Regions from separate parts of the Pseudoalteromonas sp. P1-26 genome, predicted to be linked through region 2. Evidence: predicted binding sites of a transcription regulator. Region 2 holds the regulator's gene; each other region holds the start of a gene.

Region 1 (6,550 bases), on a different contig from region 2:
ATCCTTATGATTTGAAAAAGCCCATGACGAAGTTTGAGTTCGTACTTTCTGTCGATGGTGAGCCAGATGTGCAGATTTCGCAGCCGAGTAACTTCTTTAAGGCGCGATAATTAAGTACACTGAGCGAACGAATAAAAAGCGGGATTTTCCCGCTTTTTTTATATGATGAGGCATTATGAGTAAATTTAGTTTTGTAGACCTTACACCCGATTCAATTTTAGATGCAGTTGAAAGTATCGGTGTTTATGCTGAATCAGGTCTGCTGGCCTTAAATAGCTACGAGAACCGTGTTTATCAATTTAAAGCAGAAGATGGCCATCGTTATGTTGTTAAGTTTTACCGACCAGAGCGTTGGACTAAGGCGCAAATCTTAGAAGAGCATGCGTTTGCATTTGAGCTTGCCGAGGCTGAAGTGCCGGTTGTTGCGCCTGTTATTATCGAAGGGCAAAGCTTATTTGAGCATAATGGTTATTTGTTTACGTTATTCCCAAGTGTGGGCGGGCGCATTTTTGAAGTTGATAATTTAGATCAACTCGATGTACTTGGCCGCTTAATTGGGCGAATGCACCAAGTAGCTAAGGCAAAGCCATTTGAACATAGGCCTGTAATCAGCTGCGAAGAATACCTTCAGACAGCTAAAGTTCAGTTACAAGCAAGTAACTTGGTGCCAATGGCATTAGAGAACGCCTTTTATACTATTTTAGATTTGGTGATTAAAGAAACCACAGAGCAGTATAAAAATGTTGAAACCATCCGTCTGCACGGCGATTGCCATGCCGGTAATATATTGTGGTCTGGTGACGCGTTAATGTTTGTTGATTTAGATGACAGCCGACAAGGGCCTGCAATTCAAGATCTTTGGATGATGCTCAGTGGCGATCGTAACAACCAACTGTTACAGTTAGACACCTTAGTGGCTGCTTATGAAGAATTTTGCGACTTTGATCACAGCCAATTAAAGTTGATTGAACCACTTAGAGCAATGCGAATGGTGCATTACATGGGGTGGTTGGCAAAAAGGTGGGATGATCCTGCGTTCCCACGGAACTTTTCATGGTTTGCTGAAGACAAATACTGGGAGCAGCAAATACTAGCGCTAAAAGAACAGCTTGCAGCGCTACAGGAAGCACCATTAAAATTATTACCATAAATTTTTAAAGTTAAGAAAGACGAGAAAACAATGTTTAAAAAATTAAAGTTAAGTCTACTCATTTTATGTTTACCTTTTGCGGCCCTTGCTGCTGATTTCGAAGCAGGCAATCAATACGAAGTATTAAAAGTTGAGAAAAGTGCAACACCTCAAGTAACCGAGTTCTTTTCGTTTTATTGTCCACACTGTTTTCAGTTTGAACCGGTCGCAAAAGCATTAACGGCAAGTCTTCCTGAAGGGACTGAATTTGTAAAAAGCCATGTTAACTTTTTAGGTGGTGTATCTAAGCAAACGCAAAGTAACTTAAGCTATGCCTACTTAATTGCTAAGCAACATGGCAAAGGTGAGCAAGTTGCTGAGCAAATCTTTAATAGCATCCACAGACAGCGCGCTTTACTAAAAGATATAAAAGACGTGAAAGCATTACTTGCGACCAATGGTATTAGCAACGATGTGTTTGACGCTGAAATTGCAAGCATGCCAGTGATTAGTGCTGAAAAAGCGATGCAAGATAAGCAGCAAAAATATTCAGATATGGGCGCCCTTACTGGTGTACCAACTTTTATCGTCAATGATAAATATAAAATTAATTTAAACACCATCAAGAGCCAGCAGATGCTTGATGAGTTAGTCGAATTTTTATTAAAACAATAATTTTGGAGTAAGAAGTAATGATCAAGTTAGTAAAAGCTGTATTAATGGCTGCCACGCTAGGTTTAGCGGCAAATGCCTCAGCTGCTCAATATGAAGAAGGTAAGCATTATGAAACGATTGATGCACGCGCTTCTAAAAAGCCTGAAGTAAAAGAGTTCTTCTCATTCTACTGCCCACACTGTAATAACTTCGAGCCAGTAGTGAAAGAGCTTAAAACACTTCTTAAAGATGGCGTTAAATTTAAAAAGAGTCATGTTGATTTTTCAGGTCCTCGTGACCCAGAAATTCAGACTATCTTAGCGCAAGGTTATGCGACGGCTAATGTGTTACCACAGAAAGACGCGTTAGTAGCCGCTGTGTTTAATCATATTCACGGTAAGCGTGCTCGTATTAACGAACTAGCTGATATGAAAGACATCTTTGTTTCACAAGGTGTGTCGGCTGAAGATTTTGATAAGTACTACAACAGCTTCTCTGTACGTACTATGGCGTCTAAGATGAAACGCGACCAAGAATATTACCAACAAAAAGGTGCTTTAAAAGGCGTTCCAACTTTTATTGTTAATGGTAAATACCGTGTAATCCTAGGTGCGGATTCAGGTATTAGCGATGCGAAGAGCATGGCAGACTTAATTAACTACCTAGCTGATAAATAAGCTTAGTTAGTTGAATTTAATAGAAAGCTCCGTTCGCGGAGCTTTTTTGTTGGTAAAGCAAATGCAAAAACTATTAGTTTCAAGCTGTTTGTTAGGAAATCCTGTTCGTTATGACGGGCAATCGCAAAATTTACTCCATCCTGGTTTAGAAACTCTTAAACAGCAAGGAAGGCTCGTTGCATTCTGCCCTGAAGTAGCTGGTGGCTTACCTACACCAAGGCCGCCTGCAGAAATCAAAGCGGGTAGAGTACTTACCAAAGATGCACAAGATGTCACAGTACAGTTTGCTTATGGCGCAGAACAAGCACTTAAGCTTTGCAAAAAGCAGGGCATTCGCTATGCGCTGTTAAAAGAATCAAGCCCTTCATGTGGTCGCAATACTATTTACGATGGTAGTCATTCAGGAAAGAAAATTTCAGGGATGGGATTAACTGCAAAGCTGTTAACCGACAATAATATAGCTGTATACAGCGAGCAGCAGTTGCCAGCGCTATTTGCTGCGCTGGCAGATTGATTTTATTTACGTTGTAAAAACACACCTGATTCGATGTGGTGGGTGTAAGGGAATTGGTCAAAAATCGCAAAACGTTTTACTTCATGGGTTTTGCATAAGTGATCAAGGTCACGCTCTAAGGTATCTGGGTTACACGAGATATAAATAATATTGTCGTAGTTCGCAACTAGGTCACACGTTAGCGTGTCCATGCCTGCACGTGGTGGATCCACTAAAATTGTTTGGCAGTTATAGCTTTTCAGGTCTATACCATCTAAACGAGAGAAAGTACGTTCGCCTTTCATTGCTTGGGTGAACTCTTCACTCGACATACGAATGATATCTAAGTTCTCAACCTTGTTCTGTGCGATATTGTATTGCGCTGAGTAAACCGATGATTTTGAAATCTCAGTGGCTAATACGCGGTCGAATGAGCCTGCAAGAGCAATCGAAAAGTTACCATTCCCACAATATAACTCCAGTAAGTCATTATTGAGTGGTTGGCAAAGGGCTTGTGCCCACTCTAGCATCTTGATGTTTACTTTAGCATTCGGTTGCGTAAAGCTATTTTCGACTTGTTGATAAATAAGCTCTTTACCGTTTACGTTTAAACGCTCGATAACATAGTCATTACCAATCACTTCTTTTTGCTTACGAGCACGGCCAATAAAATCAATCTTAAACTGTGTGCTCAGTTTTGCTTTAAGCTCTTTAATTGCTTGTAGCCACTGCTCATCTAGTTGTTTGTGATACAACAAGCTAACAAGGATCTCACCACTTAAGCTTGAAAGGTAATCGATTTGAAACAGCTTACGGCGCAGAACTTCATTGTCTTTTAAGTTTTCGATCATCGCTTGCATCACTTCACCCACTAAAGGTGCTGCAGGGTCAAACTCATCAACGCGGATCTTTTCTTTAGTTTGTTGATCAAACATGATGTGAAACAGGTCTTCACCTTCATGCCAAACACGAAACTCTGCACGTTGGCGGTAATGAATAGGATCAGAGCTGAACACTTCTAATTTTTCGACCCCAAAACGTCGAAACTGTGAGGTGATGCGCTGCTCTTTCTCACTCAATTGTGCATCGTATTGAGTTGTATCAATTTTTATAACCGCCATGGCTGATTACCTTTTATCTCTTAGCTTTATAACGGCGCTATTGTAGGGAGCGCTGAGGATTTGTCTAGTTTTGTTATTTATTTTAGTGTCGTTTTTTTATACAAAAAACTTAAGTTTTGTGGTTTTTGGCCGATAATGAGTTAACCATAACATGGAGTCGGATCATGAAAATTGGCAACCTAGGCTATATGCCTAATACAAATGTGAATAAATACAATGGTAAACAGGCACTGCAGCAGCCTACCATTCAAAATCGTCAAGATAGTTATCAGCAACGCGGCAGAGAGCTCGCGGCAAAAGTTCTTGATGATAAACTTGCTGAGGCACTAGGTTTACCTAAAGCCGAAGAGAAAAAAGATAAACCCTTGTTCGACTTTGAAGAGATCGTGAAAAACGTACTCGACTTTGTTGGCGGCGCACTTCGTAAAGCAAAAGCCGATGGTGCTGATGATGAAAAACTCAAAGGCATGCTAGGTGATGCACGTAAAGGTGTGCAAATGGGCATCGACGATGCGTATGATGAGCTTAAAGAGTCAGGTATTCTTAACGATGACATCGAAGAGGGTATCGAAAAGTCTAAAGAAGGTATCTTTAAAGGTATTGATGAATTAGAAGAAGACTTGTTCAATCCTAAACCTAATGCGGTTTCAGTAAGCCAAGCTCAATACATCAGTTTAAGTAATAACGCAGAGTACACTTTCACCACCGCTGAAGGTGACGAAGTAAGTATTAGCTTTGCTGATGCATACGAAAGTAAGTCTGCAAGCAGTTATAGCAAAAATGGCGACAACGAAGCCTTTGTCAGTGAGTCTTCGCAATCACGAGATTTATCATTCTCGATGTCGGTCAATGGTGATTTAAATGAGCAAGAGCAGCAAGCTATCAATGAATTGATGGAAGATTTGCAGAGTGTTAGCGAAACATTCTTCTCTGGTTCATTAGAAGATGCCTTTGAACAAGCTAAAGAGCTTAACTTAGGTAACGAGCAACTCGTTGGCTTTACGATGGATCTGAAACAAACCAAAACAGTAGCAGCGATTAAAGGCTATGAAGAATATAAACCAGCCCCTGAAAAAGAAGTTGCTGAGAAAATAGCGCCATTTAATGACGACTTGAAACAGGCGTTTAATAAAGCGGGTGACATTGGTTTGCAAAATGAACTGGCTGGCATCTTACAATGGTTAAACCAAGATAAAGAAGAAGTCAGTAAGCTGGTGGATTATACCAAAGCAATGTTTGAGCAAATGAATAAGCTTCGCTCGGCAACAGAAGAAGAGGCTTAGTCCTTTCTTTCTTTTTATAAAGCTGCATGGCAAACTGCTGACCTTTGATGATCCGAGGTAAGCAGTTTGTCAGTTCATATAATGGTGTTTGATTCTGGTATAGGTGGAACAACCGTACTTGAACAGATCCAAGTATTGATCCCAGATGCTGATTATAGTTATTTTATGGACAATGCTTTATTGCCTTATGGCGCGCAAAGTCAGCAAACGATCATAGCCCGCCTTTTTGCGCTACTACAGTTTATCGAAACAGCAAACTTAAACGTTGATATCCTAGTTATTGCGTGTAATACCGCCTCTACCTCTGCCTTAGAAACTATTCGCCAGCACACAAATATAGAAGTTGTCGGGGTAGTACCTGCGATAAAACCCGCTTGCGCTATAAGTAACAGCAAACATATTGGTTTACTGGCAACACCATCAACCATCAAGAGTCGCTATACTGCAAACTTAATTAGTACTCATAGCCAAGACACACAAGTGAGCTTATATGGCTCAACTGAGCTGGTAGAAATTGCTGAAACACTATTTCATACGCAGAAAATCAATGAAGCAAAGCTTGAGAATGTATTGAGTGATTTAGCGATAGCAGAAGATATAGATGTATTGGTACTTGGCTGTACACACTTTCCATTACTAGCCAGAGCGATTAGTGACTACTATAAACAACAGATCTTCCTTATTGACTCAGGCAAAGCGATTGCTAAGCGCGTTGAAAGTTTAATTGCTCTACGAGGCTTTACTCTTACTACAGATAAAAAAAAGCCGCTGCACTATTATGCAACGGCTCCTATTGGTCATTCGCAATTAAGCGTTGAGCTTATTACGCTGACTGATCAGATCCCTCACGAAAGCTGTTAGCTTCGTTCTCTTGTTTTTGTTTTGCTTCACGCACTTTTAAAGTACGTTGTTGGAATTCGCTATCATTTAATTGATTGATTGCTTTATCTGCATCAGCTTCAGCCATTTCAACAAAACCAAAGCCACGACGTTTACCTGTATTTTTATCTTTTAATAAACGTACATTGAAAACTTTGCCTTGTTCTTCGAATAAAGCACGAACAACACCTTCATTAGCACGATAAGGTAGGTTGCCAACATAAAGTGTTTTTGTTTTTACTTCGGCCTCCTCACTTGACGCTGATGAAAGTGCTGCAATAACTAAAGCACCAATTAATAAGCCTGCACCAAAT
Region 2 (6,550 bases):
GAGTAAGTTCGTAAAAGGCGATGCGATAGCGGGTATCGTTATTCTAGTGATTAACATCGTTGGTGGTTTATTTGTTGGTATGATCCAACATGATTTATCGTTCAGCCGTGCGATGGAAGTGTACACCTTGCTAACCATTGGTGATGGTCTAGTTGCACAGCTACCTTCACTATTACTGTCTATCGGTACCGCAATCGTTGTTACCCGTCAAAATGAATCGCACAACATGGGCGACCAAGTTAAGACACAGCTAGGTAACGAAAAATCACTTTATATCGCATCAGGTATTTTAATCATCATGGGTATTGTGCCGGGTATGCCGCACATCGCATTTTTAAGCTTAGGTGCATTACTGGGTTACCTTGCTTATTTCACACAGCAACAAAAAGCCAAAGCAGAAGCCGAAAAAGCAGAGCAAGAGGCAAATGGTGGTGCACCAGGTACAGGTGTTGCCAATAAACAAGAACAAAAAGAGCTGGGTTGGGATGACGTTCAGCAAGTTGATGTTATTGGCTTAGAAGTAGGGTATCGATTGATTCCACTTGTTGACCAATCTCAAGGTGGTGAACTGTTAAATCGTATTAAAGGTGTGCGTAAAAAACTGTCTCAGGAGCTTGGCTTCTTAGTACCTCCTGTGCACATTCGCGATAACTTAGAGCTCGACCCGAATGCTTACAGAATCACTATGATGGGTGTTTCAAGCGGTGAGGGTGAGCTTAAGCATGGTGATGAGTTAGCGATTAATCCAGGCCAAGTATTTGGTCCAATCAAAGGGGTTGCCACTACAGACCCAGCATTCGGATTAGATGCGGTGTGGATCAAACCTGATCAAAAAGATGAAGCACAATCACTTGGCTATACCGTCGTTGATTCAGCAACTGTGGTTGCAACTCATATCAGCCAGTTACTTACTAACAGTGCTGCTTTACTACTTGGTCATGAAGAAGTACAAAACTTACTAGATATGTTAGCGAAGAGTCATCCACGTCTTGTTGAAGGACTGGTTCCTGACGTATTACCACTTACTACTATCGTAAAAGTGCTACAAAACTTACTTAATGAAGGGGTGGCAATTCGCGATATGCGCTCGATTGTACAAACTCTTGTTGAGTATGGTCCACGTAGCCAAGACCCAGATGTGCTAACGGCTGCAGTGCGAATTTCACTGCGCAGACTAATCGTTCAAGACGCTGTTGGTATGTCTTCTGAGATCCCTGTCATAACCTTGGCGCCTGAGTTGGAACAGATGTTGCATCAGTCACTTCAGAATGCAGGTGACGAAGGTGCCGGAATAGAGCCAAGCCTTGCAGAGCGACTTCAGCAATCATTGAATGAAGCGCATCAAAACCAAGAAATGGCCGGTGAACCTTCGATACTGTTAACGTCAGGAATGTTAAGAACTGTGTTATCTCGCTTCGTTAAGTACACCATCCCAGGTTTAAGGGTGATGTCTTACCAAGAGGTACCAGACGAAAGACAGATTAAGATTGTCAGCTCAGTAGGCCAACAATAGGATAGTAAAGGGGTTGAACCATGAAAATTAAACGTTTTTTTGCTAAAGATATGCGCACAGCACTGAAAGAAGTGAAAGATGAACTAGGTGTTGATGCGGTTATTATGTCGAACAAAAAGCTTGCTAACGGCGTTGAAATCGTTGCAGCTGTTGATTACGACAAAGCAGCCCCGAAAGCCGAAGCTAAACCAGCAGTGGCACAATCAGCACCTGCTCCACAGCATAACTTTGTTAAACCTGAGCCAATGCGTGCTAAACCTGAGCCGCAAGCGAAAGTTGCTGATAGCCTACAAGCGTTACTTGAGCGTCAAGCCCCACGCCCTCGTTCGCCAGAGCTTGCGTCAATGTTTAGTCAATCTGGTATTGATACGAGTGAACACTATCAACCAAAAGAGCCAAGCTTTGAGCAGCAACAGCCTGAATATAAGCAAGCTCCTCGTTATCAACAGCAAGCAGCACCTCGTGTACAAACTCAAGCACATAGCTTAGGTTTTGATGACGACTTAGATTCTGGTTTTGATGATTTAGATTCACCAGCCGAGCACAAAAACTCAGCACCTGCGAATCAATCAGAAATGACGACCATGCGTGAAGAAATGAATGCGATTCGTCAATTACTTGAACACCAAGTATCTGGCTTAATGCAACAAGATATGGCACGCCGTGATCCGACTCGTGCATGTATGATTGACCGCTTAGCAGGTATGGGTATTGAACGTGATGTTGCAGAGCAAATGGCTTGTTTCATTCCTGACGACGTATCACGTCAACAAGCGTGGCAAGCACTTCTGCAAATGGTTGAAAACCAAATGCATACAACGAATAACGAAATTCTGCGTCAAGGCGGTGTATTTGCGTTAGTGGGTCCAACAGGCGTTGGTAAAACAACCACAGTTGCAAAATTAGCTGCACTGGGTGCACAAAAATATGGTGCTGATAAAGTGGCGTTGATCACCACTGATACCTACAGAATTGGTGCCTACGAACAATTGGCTACTTATGGTCGTATTATTGGCTGTGGTGTTAAGCAGGTAAAAGATGCGAATGAATTAGCTGAAGTGTTATACCATTTACGTAATAAGCGTCTAGTATTAATAGACACAGCGGGTATGAGCCAACGTGATTTACGTTTAACTGAGCAGTTAAATACCCTAATGCGTAATCAGCGTGTTGATATTCGTAGTTATTTAGTATTAAGTGCTACAGCACAGATAAATGTGTTGCAAGAAACCGTAAGACACTTTAAAAAGGTTCACCTAAGTGGCTGTATCTTCACTAAATTGGATGAATCTTTAAGTTTAGGTGAGATTATTAGCATAGCGATTCAAAATCGCCTGCCAATAGGGTATCTTACTAACGGTCAGCGCGTTCCTGAGGATATTCGCGTAGCGAATGCTGAAAAACTAGTGAAAAAAGCTGAACAATTGTATTTAAAACGAGCAAAAGCACAACATTCAAGACGTCAAGCAGTAGCGTCGAACACAGTAGGGATGTATGATTAACACAGTATTAGATCAAGCAAGCGGCCTGCGCAAAATGAATCAAAATAATAATAGTGGCGTTAAAGTTATCGCTGTTACTGGCGGTAAAGGTGGAGTGGGTAAAACCAACGTTTCACTCAATACCGCAATCGCATTAGGTCAGCAAGGAAATCGTGTATTAGTATTAGATGCCGATTTAGGTTTGGCAAACTGTGACGTAATGCTTGGCCTTCGTGTTGAACGTAATTTATCTCATGTTTTGTCAGGCGAGTGTGAGCTTGACGAAATTCTTGTTGAAGGCCCTGCGGGCATCAAAATTGTACCAGCAACGTCTGGTTCACAAAGCATGGTTGAATTAACGCCATCTGAGCATGCAGGCCTTATTCGCGCTTTTAGCGAGTTAAATACCGAGTTTGATATTTTAATTGTCGATACCGCCGCAGGTATTTCTGACATGGTATTAAGCTTTTCTCGTGCAGCCCAAGACGTTGTTGTGGTTGTATGCGATGAACCTACCTCAATTACTGATGCTTACGCACTTATTAAAGTGCTTAGCCGTGAGCATGGCGTATATAAATTTAAAATTGTTGCCAATATGGTGCGCAGTTTGCGTGAAGGGCAAGAATTATTTGCTAAACTTTCAAAAGTAACGGATCGTTTTTTAGATGTTTCAATGGAGTTGGTAGCAACCATTCCTTATGACGAGAACATGCGTAAATCTACGCGACGTCAAAAGGTGATTGTTGAATTATTCCCGAACTCACCGGCAGCGGTGGCGTTTAAAACATTAGCAACAAAAGCAGTTAAGTGGCCGATCCCTAATCAACCGTCTGGCCATTTAGAATTTTTTATTGAAAAACTAGTAAACGGCTAACTATGACAACATCGGTGAATAAAGCGATGGGATATCAATCAGCACAGAACTTAAATGCGATTGTCGAAAAACATGCCTCTTTAGTCAAAAAAGTGGCGTGCCATCTAATTGCTCGTTTACCTGCCAGTGTACAACTCGATGATTTAATTCAATCAGGCATGATAGGCCTAATTGAAGCATCAAAAAACTTTGATGCTAGCAAAGGTGCTAGTTTCGAAACCTTCGCTGGAATTCGTATTCGTGGTGCGATGTTAGACGAAATTCGTAGAGGTGACTGGGCGCCACGCTCAGTTCACCGAAATGCCCGCCTTGTGGCTGAAACCATTTCCGAATTAGAAAGCACTTTAAATCGTGAGCCCAAAGATACTGAAGTCGCTGAAAAACTTGATATTACGCTAGATGAGTACCATCATATTCTACATGATGTAAATTCGAGTAAAGTATTAGGTATTGAAGATTTAGGTGTAGATGAAGACGTCATCACACCAGTAGGTCAGGATTTAGGACTAGACAAACCGTTTAATAACGTTAAAAATGAGCGGTTTAACCAGTCTCTATTAACGGCTATCCAATCGTTACCAGAAAGAGATGCTCTCGTTTTGTCTTTGTACTACAACGACGAAATGAACTTAAAAGAAATAGGACACATACTCGATGTTAGCGAGTCGCGTGTGAGTCAAATACATGGTCAGGCGATGATTAAGCTCAAAGCAAAAATCAATGACTGGATTAATTAGTAGTAAGTAAATAAAGGTTCAAACCTCACCGGAGGATGTTTTGGATAAAAACATGAAAATTCTTGTTGTTGATGATTTTTCTACAATGAGACGTATCATTAAAAATCTATTAAGGGATTTAGGTTTTACCAATGTGCAGGAAGCTGACGACGGTTCAACAGCATTGCCAATGCTACAAAATCAAGAATTTGATTTTGTTGTAACTGATTGGAACATGCCTGGTATGCAAGGTATTGATTTGTTACGTGCAATTCGTGCTGATGATAGCCTTAAGCATATTCCTGTATTAATGGTGACAGCTGAAGCGAAAAAAGAACAAATTGTTGCTGCTGCTCAAGCAGGTGTTAATGGCTATATCGTTAAACCATTCACTGCTGCGACACTTAAAACCAAATTGGAAAAAGTGTTTGAACGTTTAGGTTAATCTAAGGGGAGAGGCTTATGTCAGCACTTGCTGCGCCTCAAATAAGTTTAGAGCAAGCTCGTCAACTTGTTGAGTATCTTGAAAATGGTGAACAAGAAAAAGCAGATAAGCTCATTCTTGACGCTGCATCAAAAGAACAATCAGAGTTGTTTGCTGAAGTCGGCAAATTGACGCGTCAGCTTCATGAAGCGTTAAAAAACTTTGACCTAGATACTCGTCTCACTGATTTAACTACTGACGCGATCCCAGACGCTAAGCAGCGCTTAAATTATGTTATGGAAATGACAGAAAGCGCCGCCAATAAAACCATGGATGCGGTTGAAGCAAGTTTACCAATAGCGCAACAACTTGCTGATGAAATTGCCGCAATCAAACCTACGTGGGATCGTTTAATGAACCGAGAAATTGAACTCGGTGAATTTAAATCGTTATGTCATAGCTTAGATAAGTTCATGAATAACTCGCATACCAAAACCGATGAGCTCCAAGGTTTGATGACTAATGTGCTGATGGCGCAGGATTATCAGGATTTAACCGGACAAGTTATTCGCCGTGTTATTGAGTTGGTGCGAGAGGTAGAAGACAGTTTAATTAATCTCTTAACTGTGTTTGGCAGTCAAGAAGATGGTCATCAACAACAAGAAAAACAGGCCATAGAAAAAGCACCTGCAACAAGTGACACACTAGCAGGTCCTGAAGGGCCAATTATTGATAAAGAGTCTCGCGATGATGTTGTCTCAGGACAAGATGAAGTCGATGATCTATTATCAAGTCTGGGCTTCTAAGAGGAGAGTAGCTGCATGAGCTTTGAAGTCGATGAAGATATATTACAGGATTTCCTTGTTGAAGCAGGAGAAATCTTAGAGCTTTTGTCAGAGCAATTAGTTGAGCTTGAAAACAACCCAGAAGACAAAGATCTATTAAACGCCATTTTTAGAGGCTTCCATACTGTTAAAGGTGGTGCAGGCTTCTTAAGTATGACTGAACTTGTAGATGCGTGTCATGGCGCAGAGAATGTTTTCGATTTATTACGTCAAGGTGTACGCAGTGTAACACCAGAACTAATGGACGTAATTTTACAGGCTCTCGATACTATCAACGAAATGTTCGCTACGATTCAAAATCGCGAACAGCCAGAGCCTGCAGACCCAGCCCTATTAGAAGTCCTTCATAAATTAAGTCAGCCACCAACCGCAGAAGAGCTTGCTGGTGAAGATTTATCTGTAGCAGAGGATGTTGCAGTTGCACCTGAAGAACCTGCAGTTGAAGAGCCTGCTGTTGATACGCCTGAAGTCACAGCAGATACAGCAACAGACAATATCGATGAAGATGACCCGTTTGCGTTTGATATGTTATTTGATGGCGGCGGTCTTGCAGATAGCAGCGCTGAGCCTCAAAATATTGACGAAATCACCGAAGACGAATTTGAAAGCTTACTAGATGAACTGCATGGCAAAGGCCAAGGTCCAGCAGCGACTGCTCCTGAAGCAATTAGCAGTGATAGTGACGATATTACCGATG
Region 3 (6,550 bases), on a different contig from region 2:
GCCATCATGCTTTTTTTGTGGTTTTGGCAGTGCATCTGCAATGGCTCGCGCCAAGGATGGTTTTTCGGCAATGTAAAGTTTCATAACGCAACACTAAATACTGTTTTTATAAACAGTAGTCTAGCACAGGATTTTTAACGAAGAAACGCCTTATGCTTGCTGGCTTCGTCGAGTAAAGAGGTAGATAAGCGGTAGGTAACATACGACCACAGTACCAATATTGATTAGCGGTAGCAGGGTCTTGTACATGTAGGTGCTGTAAGACAAATCCCAAAGGTGGCGGTCAACTAAACGGAACAACTGTAGAATGGGCGCCATTATCACAACCAACTGCCCTAAAACACTTTGCCATAAGTAGACTTTATCTTTAATACCCAAGTAAGCAATGATTGCCATCCAAGCAATATCATTAAAAGCCCAGACTACATAGCGCCAGATATAGATATCATCAAACTCTCTTAAAGCAGAATAAATAAGAGTTCCATAAAGGAAAAAAGCAGCAGTAATGATAGAGAAATAAAAAGCGGGCCAATCTTTACGAAGGTAAAAAATAATAATAGCCGGGCTCAAAATGAACACCCAGCTATTGCTTAATATAACTCTAATTTCTACAAACCAATCAGGCAAAATGCAGTGCCTTAATCAGTTTTATCATCATCACCGCCATCACCATTGCCTGGCATATAGCTATATTTATCAACTTTTTTCATTTTTATACTCCATTACATGTGTTAATGAAGTTTCACTTTAATTGATTTATTGCCTTACATCAATAGGGTCAGACTCGTGTGCTTTACCTTGCATAATAGAGATTTCAACACGGCGATTACGCTTGCGATCTTCATCGGTCACATTCGGTACAAGAGGCCTTGTTTCTGCGTGACCTACCACCATCATACGAGATTTATCAAAACCGGGCGCTTTTTCCATTTCACTGGCAACTGCCACCGCACGTTTTGATGATAAATCCCAATTATTAGTATAAAGTTCATTCGATACTTGGAAGTCATCAGTGTGACCTGACACGGTTATTTCACCCGGCACATCTTTTAACAGCGTAGCAATATCACGAATAATAGGTTTAAATTTTGGCTGTAAAAAAGCACTACCTGATGGGAATGAGCCATTCTCACGGATACGAATAATAATTTGCTGACCTAATGACTCGAGCTCAATCGCACCATCCATAATTTGCTGTTCTAGTTGCTGAGCAATTTTCTTCACAAGTTCATTTGTTTGTTCTTGATCAGCTGCTGAAATTGACTGTTCTAAAGCTTGTTGCTGAGCCGTACTTTGCGATTCACCACCACGTTTATTACCGCGCTGTTCTTGTCGACCACCGGCAGAGCTTTCGTCGCCAGCCTGAAACTCAAGCATTTGTTGCGTCATTTCTACGGTTTGTTGTTGAATCGTTTCAATAGGAGTGGGTTCAGGTTTACCCGGAGTGAACTCCATGGCAATGACCGAGGTTCCCTTTGGAATATCTTTTACTTCAATTTTATTTTGTACACCGAAAGCAAACTTCATGGAGCCGGCAATTTGCTTAAACTTCAGTACGTCCATTTCTGAGAAAGCAAGCAAGAGTACAAAGAAGCACATTAATAATGACATTAAATCTGCGAAGGTTCCCATCCACGCGGGTAAACCCGGTGGTGGACATTTGCACTCTTGATCTGACATGCCCTACTCCTCGGTATCAACTTTACGTTTTGATTCAGCTAAGTAGTTTTTCAAGATACCTTCAATTACTTTCGGGTTTTGACCATCTTGAATACCTAGTACCGCGTCGAGAATTAAACGTTGATTAAGCGCTTCCTCGTCTTTACGTAGCTCTAGTTTTACCTGAATTGGAATAGCAACAACGTTTGCTAAGAACGCACCATAGAGAGTAGTTAAAAGTGCAACCGCCATTGCAGGGCCGATTGCTTTTGGGTCATCCATGTTTGATAACATAGCAACCAAACCGATTAGCGTACCGATCATACCCATCGCAGGGGCAATATCGGCAAGTGATTTAAATAACCCAGCCCCTAGTTCATGACGGTTAGCTGTAAGAGAAATATCTTTTTGTAGGGTGGCACGAACAACATCAGCATCATGACCATCCACTAACATATCGACCCCTTTGCGCATAAAACCGTTGGGGATTTCGGCTTCTTCTAATGCTAAGAAACCACCTTTACGTGCTGAATCAGCTAATTCTACTGCTTTTTCAATTAATTCTTCTGGAGATTCGATTTTGAACATAAAGGCTTTTGCAGCGACTTTACCTATGCCCAAAAATTGCCCCATAGTGAAATTCGATAATACGATAAAAATCGAACCACCAAATACAATGACCACCGAAGGCGTGTTGTAAAACATTGCAACTTGGCCGTCACTACTTAACACCATCGACATAGCAATTAAGCCTATGGCACCAAGAATACCTATTATGGTTGCTAAATCCACATACCCCTCCAGAGGAACAATTACACGACACCCTCAGGTATCAAATTTTTATTATTAACTGCTTATCGGCAAGCAGTTGAAATACTTAAATCATTAAATGAATTAATTTTATTTTAATGTAAGATTTTTAAGCTACAAGTTTAAGCTGTATCTAAAACCGTAAAAATAGCATATTGAAAATGGATTATGCGTAAAAAAACACATCATTCTTTGACCTAGTTTAGCATTCCCCCTAAAATTGGCCTCACTTTCTAACAGCTATCGAGGCCACAATGGCAACAAAGAAACCAGAAAACTTAAGCTTTGAAGAAGCGCTGGATGAATTATCTCAAATTGTTGCACAAATGGAGCAAGGTGAATTGTCACTAGAACAATCGCTAAAACAATTTGAACGCGGCATTGCACTGGCGAATGCTTCGTCTGGTAAGTTACAGCAAGCCGAACAAAAGGTTGCCATTTTAATGGGTAACGATAGCCAAGCTCCTCTTAGCAATTTTGATTCAAACTTGGACTAATTAAGTGCAATTAAAAGAACAACTACAACGCGCTCGTGAAGACGTTGAAGCACATTTAAATCGCTATTTCGAACTACCACTTAATACCGAAAAAACCATCAAAGAAGCCACCCATTACGGTGTTTTAAATGGTGGTAAGCGCTTACGTCCATACCTTGTATACGCAACGGGTCGAATGATGGGCGCAGACAAGACCGATCTTGATATTCTTGCTGCCGCTATTGAGTGTATTCATAGCTACTCTTTAGTCCATGATGACTTACCTGCCATGGATGATGATGACTTAAGACGTGGCCGCCCTACCTGTCATATTGTTTATGGCGAAGCGCAAGCCATACTCGCGGGCGATGCATTACAAACGCTGGCATTTGATTTAATTGCCAACCATCAATTTGCCGTTCCTGCGAGCCAGCAAGTAAAAATGATTGCCTCATTAAGCAAAGCCTCAGGTATTGAAGGTATGGTAGGTGGGCAAGCACTGGATATTGAAGCGACCGATAAAGAAATTACCGTTGCGCAGTTAGAGCGCATTCATCAGCTAAAAACGGGCGCCTTGCTTAATTGTGCTATTACACTTGGTGCATTGAGTGCAAAAAGCTGTGATGAACATACTCTCGCGCAATTAAACCTATTTGGCCAAGCAATAGGGCTAGCTTTTCAGGTACAAGACGATATCCTTGATGTAGAAGCTGATACTGAAACATTAGGTAAGCCACAAGGCTCAGATATTGCGGCTAATAAAGCAACTTACCCTGCTTTATTAGGTATGGCTGGTGCAAAGCAAAAAGCACAAGATTTACTAGCTCAAGCTCATCAAGCTCTTGAGGCAATTGATTACGACACCAGCGAACTGGCGAGCCTTGCTAGCTATATCGTTGAACGTAATTATTAATGCCTAAAAAAGAAAGACAAAATAACTAAAAAATCAGAGCAGCAATGGGCTATAATGCACTCTGGTTAGCGAAGGATGTATAAAAAATCATGACACTTGATAGTAGCAAGTATCCATTATTAAGTTTGGTTGACGAACCAGCACAGCTGCGTGATTTAGCGCAAGACAAGTTACCTGCGTTTAGTAAAGAGTTACGCGAATACCTACTTAATTCAGTTTCGCAAAGTAGTGGTCATCTAGCATCAGGTTTAGGCACTGTTGAACTAACCGTTGCGCTGCATTATGTTTATAACACTCCTGAAGATCGTTTAGTATGGGATGTGGGTCATCAAGCATATCCGCACAAAATCTTAACGGGTCGTCGTGACCAAATGCATACTATTCGTCAAAAAGACGGTTTGCACCCTTTCCCATTCCGTGAAGAAAGCCCTTACGATACATTTAGTGTTGGCCATTCGAGCACCTCTATTTCAGCAGCCTTAGGCATGGCCATTGCTGCCGAAAAAGAAGGTAAAGATCGTAAAACAGTTGCTGTTATTGGCGATGGTGCGATCACTGCTGGTATGGCATTTGAAGCGATGAACCACATGGGTGATGTTAACCCTAACGTGTTAATTATCTTAAACGATAATGAAATGTCGATTTCAGAAAACGTAGGTGCACTAAACAATCACTTTGCCCGTATTTTATCTGGCAGCTTCTACACCAATATTCGTGAAGGCAGTAAAAAGCTTCTTTCTGGTTTACCGCCAGTGAAAGAACTTGCTAGCCGCATGGAAGAACACTTAAAAGGTATGGTCATTCCGGGCACTTTCTTTGAAGAGTTAGGCCTAAACTACATCGGCCCAATTGATGGCCACGATGTTAATATGATGGTTGATACCTTACGTAATATGCGCAACCTTAAAGGTCCGCAATTACTACATATTAAAACGCAAAAAGGTAAAGGTTATAAGCCTGCTGAAGCAGATCCAATTGGCTACCACGGCGTACCAAAATTTGATCCGAGCATGTCGAAATTACCAAAATCAAAACCGGGCGCTGCCACATTCTCAAATGTGTTCGGTGACTGGTTATGCGATATGGCAGCTCAAGACGACAAGCTAATGGCAATTACCCCTGCCATGCGTGAAGGCTCAGGCATGGTACGTTTTTCTAAAGAGTACCCAGCGCAATACTTTGATGTAGCAATTGCTGAGCAACATGCTGTAACGCTTGCAGCTGGTCTTGCTTGTGAAGGGTTGAAGCCTGTTGTTGCTATTTATTCAAGCTTTTTACAACGTGCGTACGACCAACTTATCCACGATGTAGCATTACAAAACTTACCTGTTCTATTTGCTATTGACCGTGCCGGTATTGTTGGTGCTGATGGTGAAACTCACCAAGGCGCCTATGACTTAAGCTTTATGCGCTGTATTCCTAATATGATCATCATGGCGCCTAGCGACACTAACGAGTGCCGCCAAATGCTTTACACTGGCTACCAATGCAATCAACCTGTTGCTGTTCGTTACCCACGTGGTAGTGCCGGCACCTGTGAGGTTGAATCAACCATGAGTGCAATTGAAATTGGTAAAGCGCGTAGCATCAAACAAGGTAATAAAGTGGCCATCTTGTCGTTTGGTACGCTGTTAGAGAACGCCAAAGAAGCTGCTGAAAAGCTTAACGCAACAGTGATTGATATGCGCTTTATTAAGCCTCTTGATACTGACGCTATCAGTGAATTACTTGGCAACCATGATGTAATTGTTACTCTAGAAGACAACGCCATTGCAGGCGGTGCGGGTTCTGCTGTAAATGAATACTTAGCTGCAATCAAAGCGGATGTGACTATCTTAAACTTAGGGATTCCAGATGAGTTCATCAAGCATGGCACGCAAGATGAAATGCACGCCGAAATGGGCCTAGATGCTAATGGTATTTTAACTAGCATCAAAGCGTTCATGGCTTAAGCCAAACAGCATTCACTAAAAAGGAGCCTTAAGGCTCCTTTTTTAATACCAATAGAAACGCTAGCGCATCCAAATTTTAATATCGGCTAAACCATTAGCTTGTAGTGCACTAAGCTGCTGATCAACATTGTGGCTTTGTTCGAACTCAAAGGCATCTAATTGCTCGTCAAAGGTAATGTTGGCAACGCCATCACCACCGCGCTTTTTCACTTGATGCAATGCAATATCAGCAAGGTTAACTGAGGTTTCCCAACCAATAACTTGGCCACCTAATAAAGGTAAAGGATAGAAAGACCAGCCAACCGACGCAGTAATCGTGGTCGATTCTCCATTCGGTAATCTAAATGGGTTTGCTGCAATTGCTTCACATAAATCGGCCACATAATTGTCTATTGCTGTGCGTTTGAAATCACGTAGTAAGAGTAAAAACTCATCGCCACTCCAACGTGCAACATAGTCAGAACCTTGAGTACGGCTATTCAGTAAAGTCGCCATTTGCTGTAAGCAGCTATCGCCGGCGAGCGGGCCATATGCATCATTAATGCGACTGAAGTTATCAAAGTTAATTATCAATAGCACGAGCGACTTACCCTGCGCTTGCAATGATTGCGAGTTACGCTGGAAGTGTTCGATATCTTTAGGGAGCTGATCAAACAAGAAGCGGCGGCTACGTAGGCCTGTAAGCTCATCTGAGTGACTAACTAACTTAAGCTGTGAGTTCACTTGATTAAGCTTATCGT

What was found. Region 2 encodes FliA, which starts transcription of late flagellar genes. Its sites were predicted from a motif close to CTAAAGNTNNNNNNNNNNNNGCCGATA; they were not measured.
Region 1: the regulator FliA is predicted to act here: its motif matches at 4,183-4,209, upstream of AN394_RS18705 (DUF5610 domain-containing protein).
Region 3: the regulator FliA is predicted to act here: its motif matches at 2,515-2,541, upstream of pomA (flagellar motor protein PomA).

The regions. Positions count from the first base shown of each region.
Region 1 is NZ_LKDX01000055.1:18,124-24,673, forward strand. It holds gene ccoG (cytochrome c oxidase accessory protein CcoG) at 1-110, shown strand, start outside; gene AN394_RS18680 (serine/threonine protein kinase) at 176-1,150, shown strand; gene AN394_RS18685 (thiol:disulfide interchange protein DsbA/DsbL) at 1,181-1,804, shown strand; gene AN394_RS18690 (thiol:disulfide interchange protein DsbA/DsbL) at 1,822-2,460, shown strand; gene AN394_RS18695 (DUF523 domain-containing protein) at 2,522-2,974, shown strand; gene trmA (tRNA (uridine(54)-C5)-methyltransferase TrmA) at 2,977-4,074, opposite strand; gene AN394_RS18705 (DUF5610 domain-containing protein) at 4,239-5,357, shown strand; gene murI (glutamate racemase) at 5,424-6,218, shown strand; gene AN394_RS18715 (RNA-binding protein) at 6,181-6,550, opposite strand, start outside.
Region 2 is NZ_LKDX01000002.1:210,421-216,970, forward strand. It holds gene flhA (flagellar biosynthesis protein FlhA) at 1-1,513, shown strand, start outside; gene flhF (flagellar biosynthesis protein FlhF) at 1,534-3,015, shown strand; gene AN394_RS02350 (MinD/ParA family protein) at 3,008-3,868, shown strand; gene AN394_RS02355 (RNA polymerase sigma factor FliA) at 3,895-4,605, shown strand; gene cheY (chemotaxis response regulator CheY) at 4,646-5,029, shown strand; gene AN394_RS02365 (protein phosphatase CheZ) at 5,047-5,814, shown strand; gene AN394_RS02370 (chemotaxis protein CheA) at 5,830-6,550, shown strand, end outside.
Region 3 is NZ_LKDX01000037.1:4,454-11,003, forward strand. It holds gene AN394_RS16070 (DNA topoisomerase III) at 1-84, opposite strand, end outside; gene AN394_RS16075 (hypothetical protein) at 151-627, opposite strand; gene AN394_RS16080 (flagellar motor protein MotB) at 757-1,680, opposite strand; gene pomA (flagellar motor protein PomA) at 1,684-2,451, opposite strand; gene xseB (exodeoxyribonuclease VII small subunit) at 2,724-2,966, shown strand; gene ispA ((2E,6E)-farnesyl diphosphate synthase) at 2,971-3,858, shown strand; gene dxs (1-deoxy-D-xylulose-5-phosphate synthase) at 3,948-5,810, shown strand; gene AN394_RS16105 (ligand-binding sensor domain-containing diguanylate cyclase) at 5,871-6,550, opposite strand, start outside.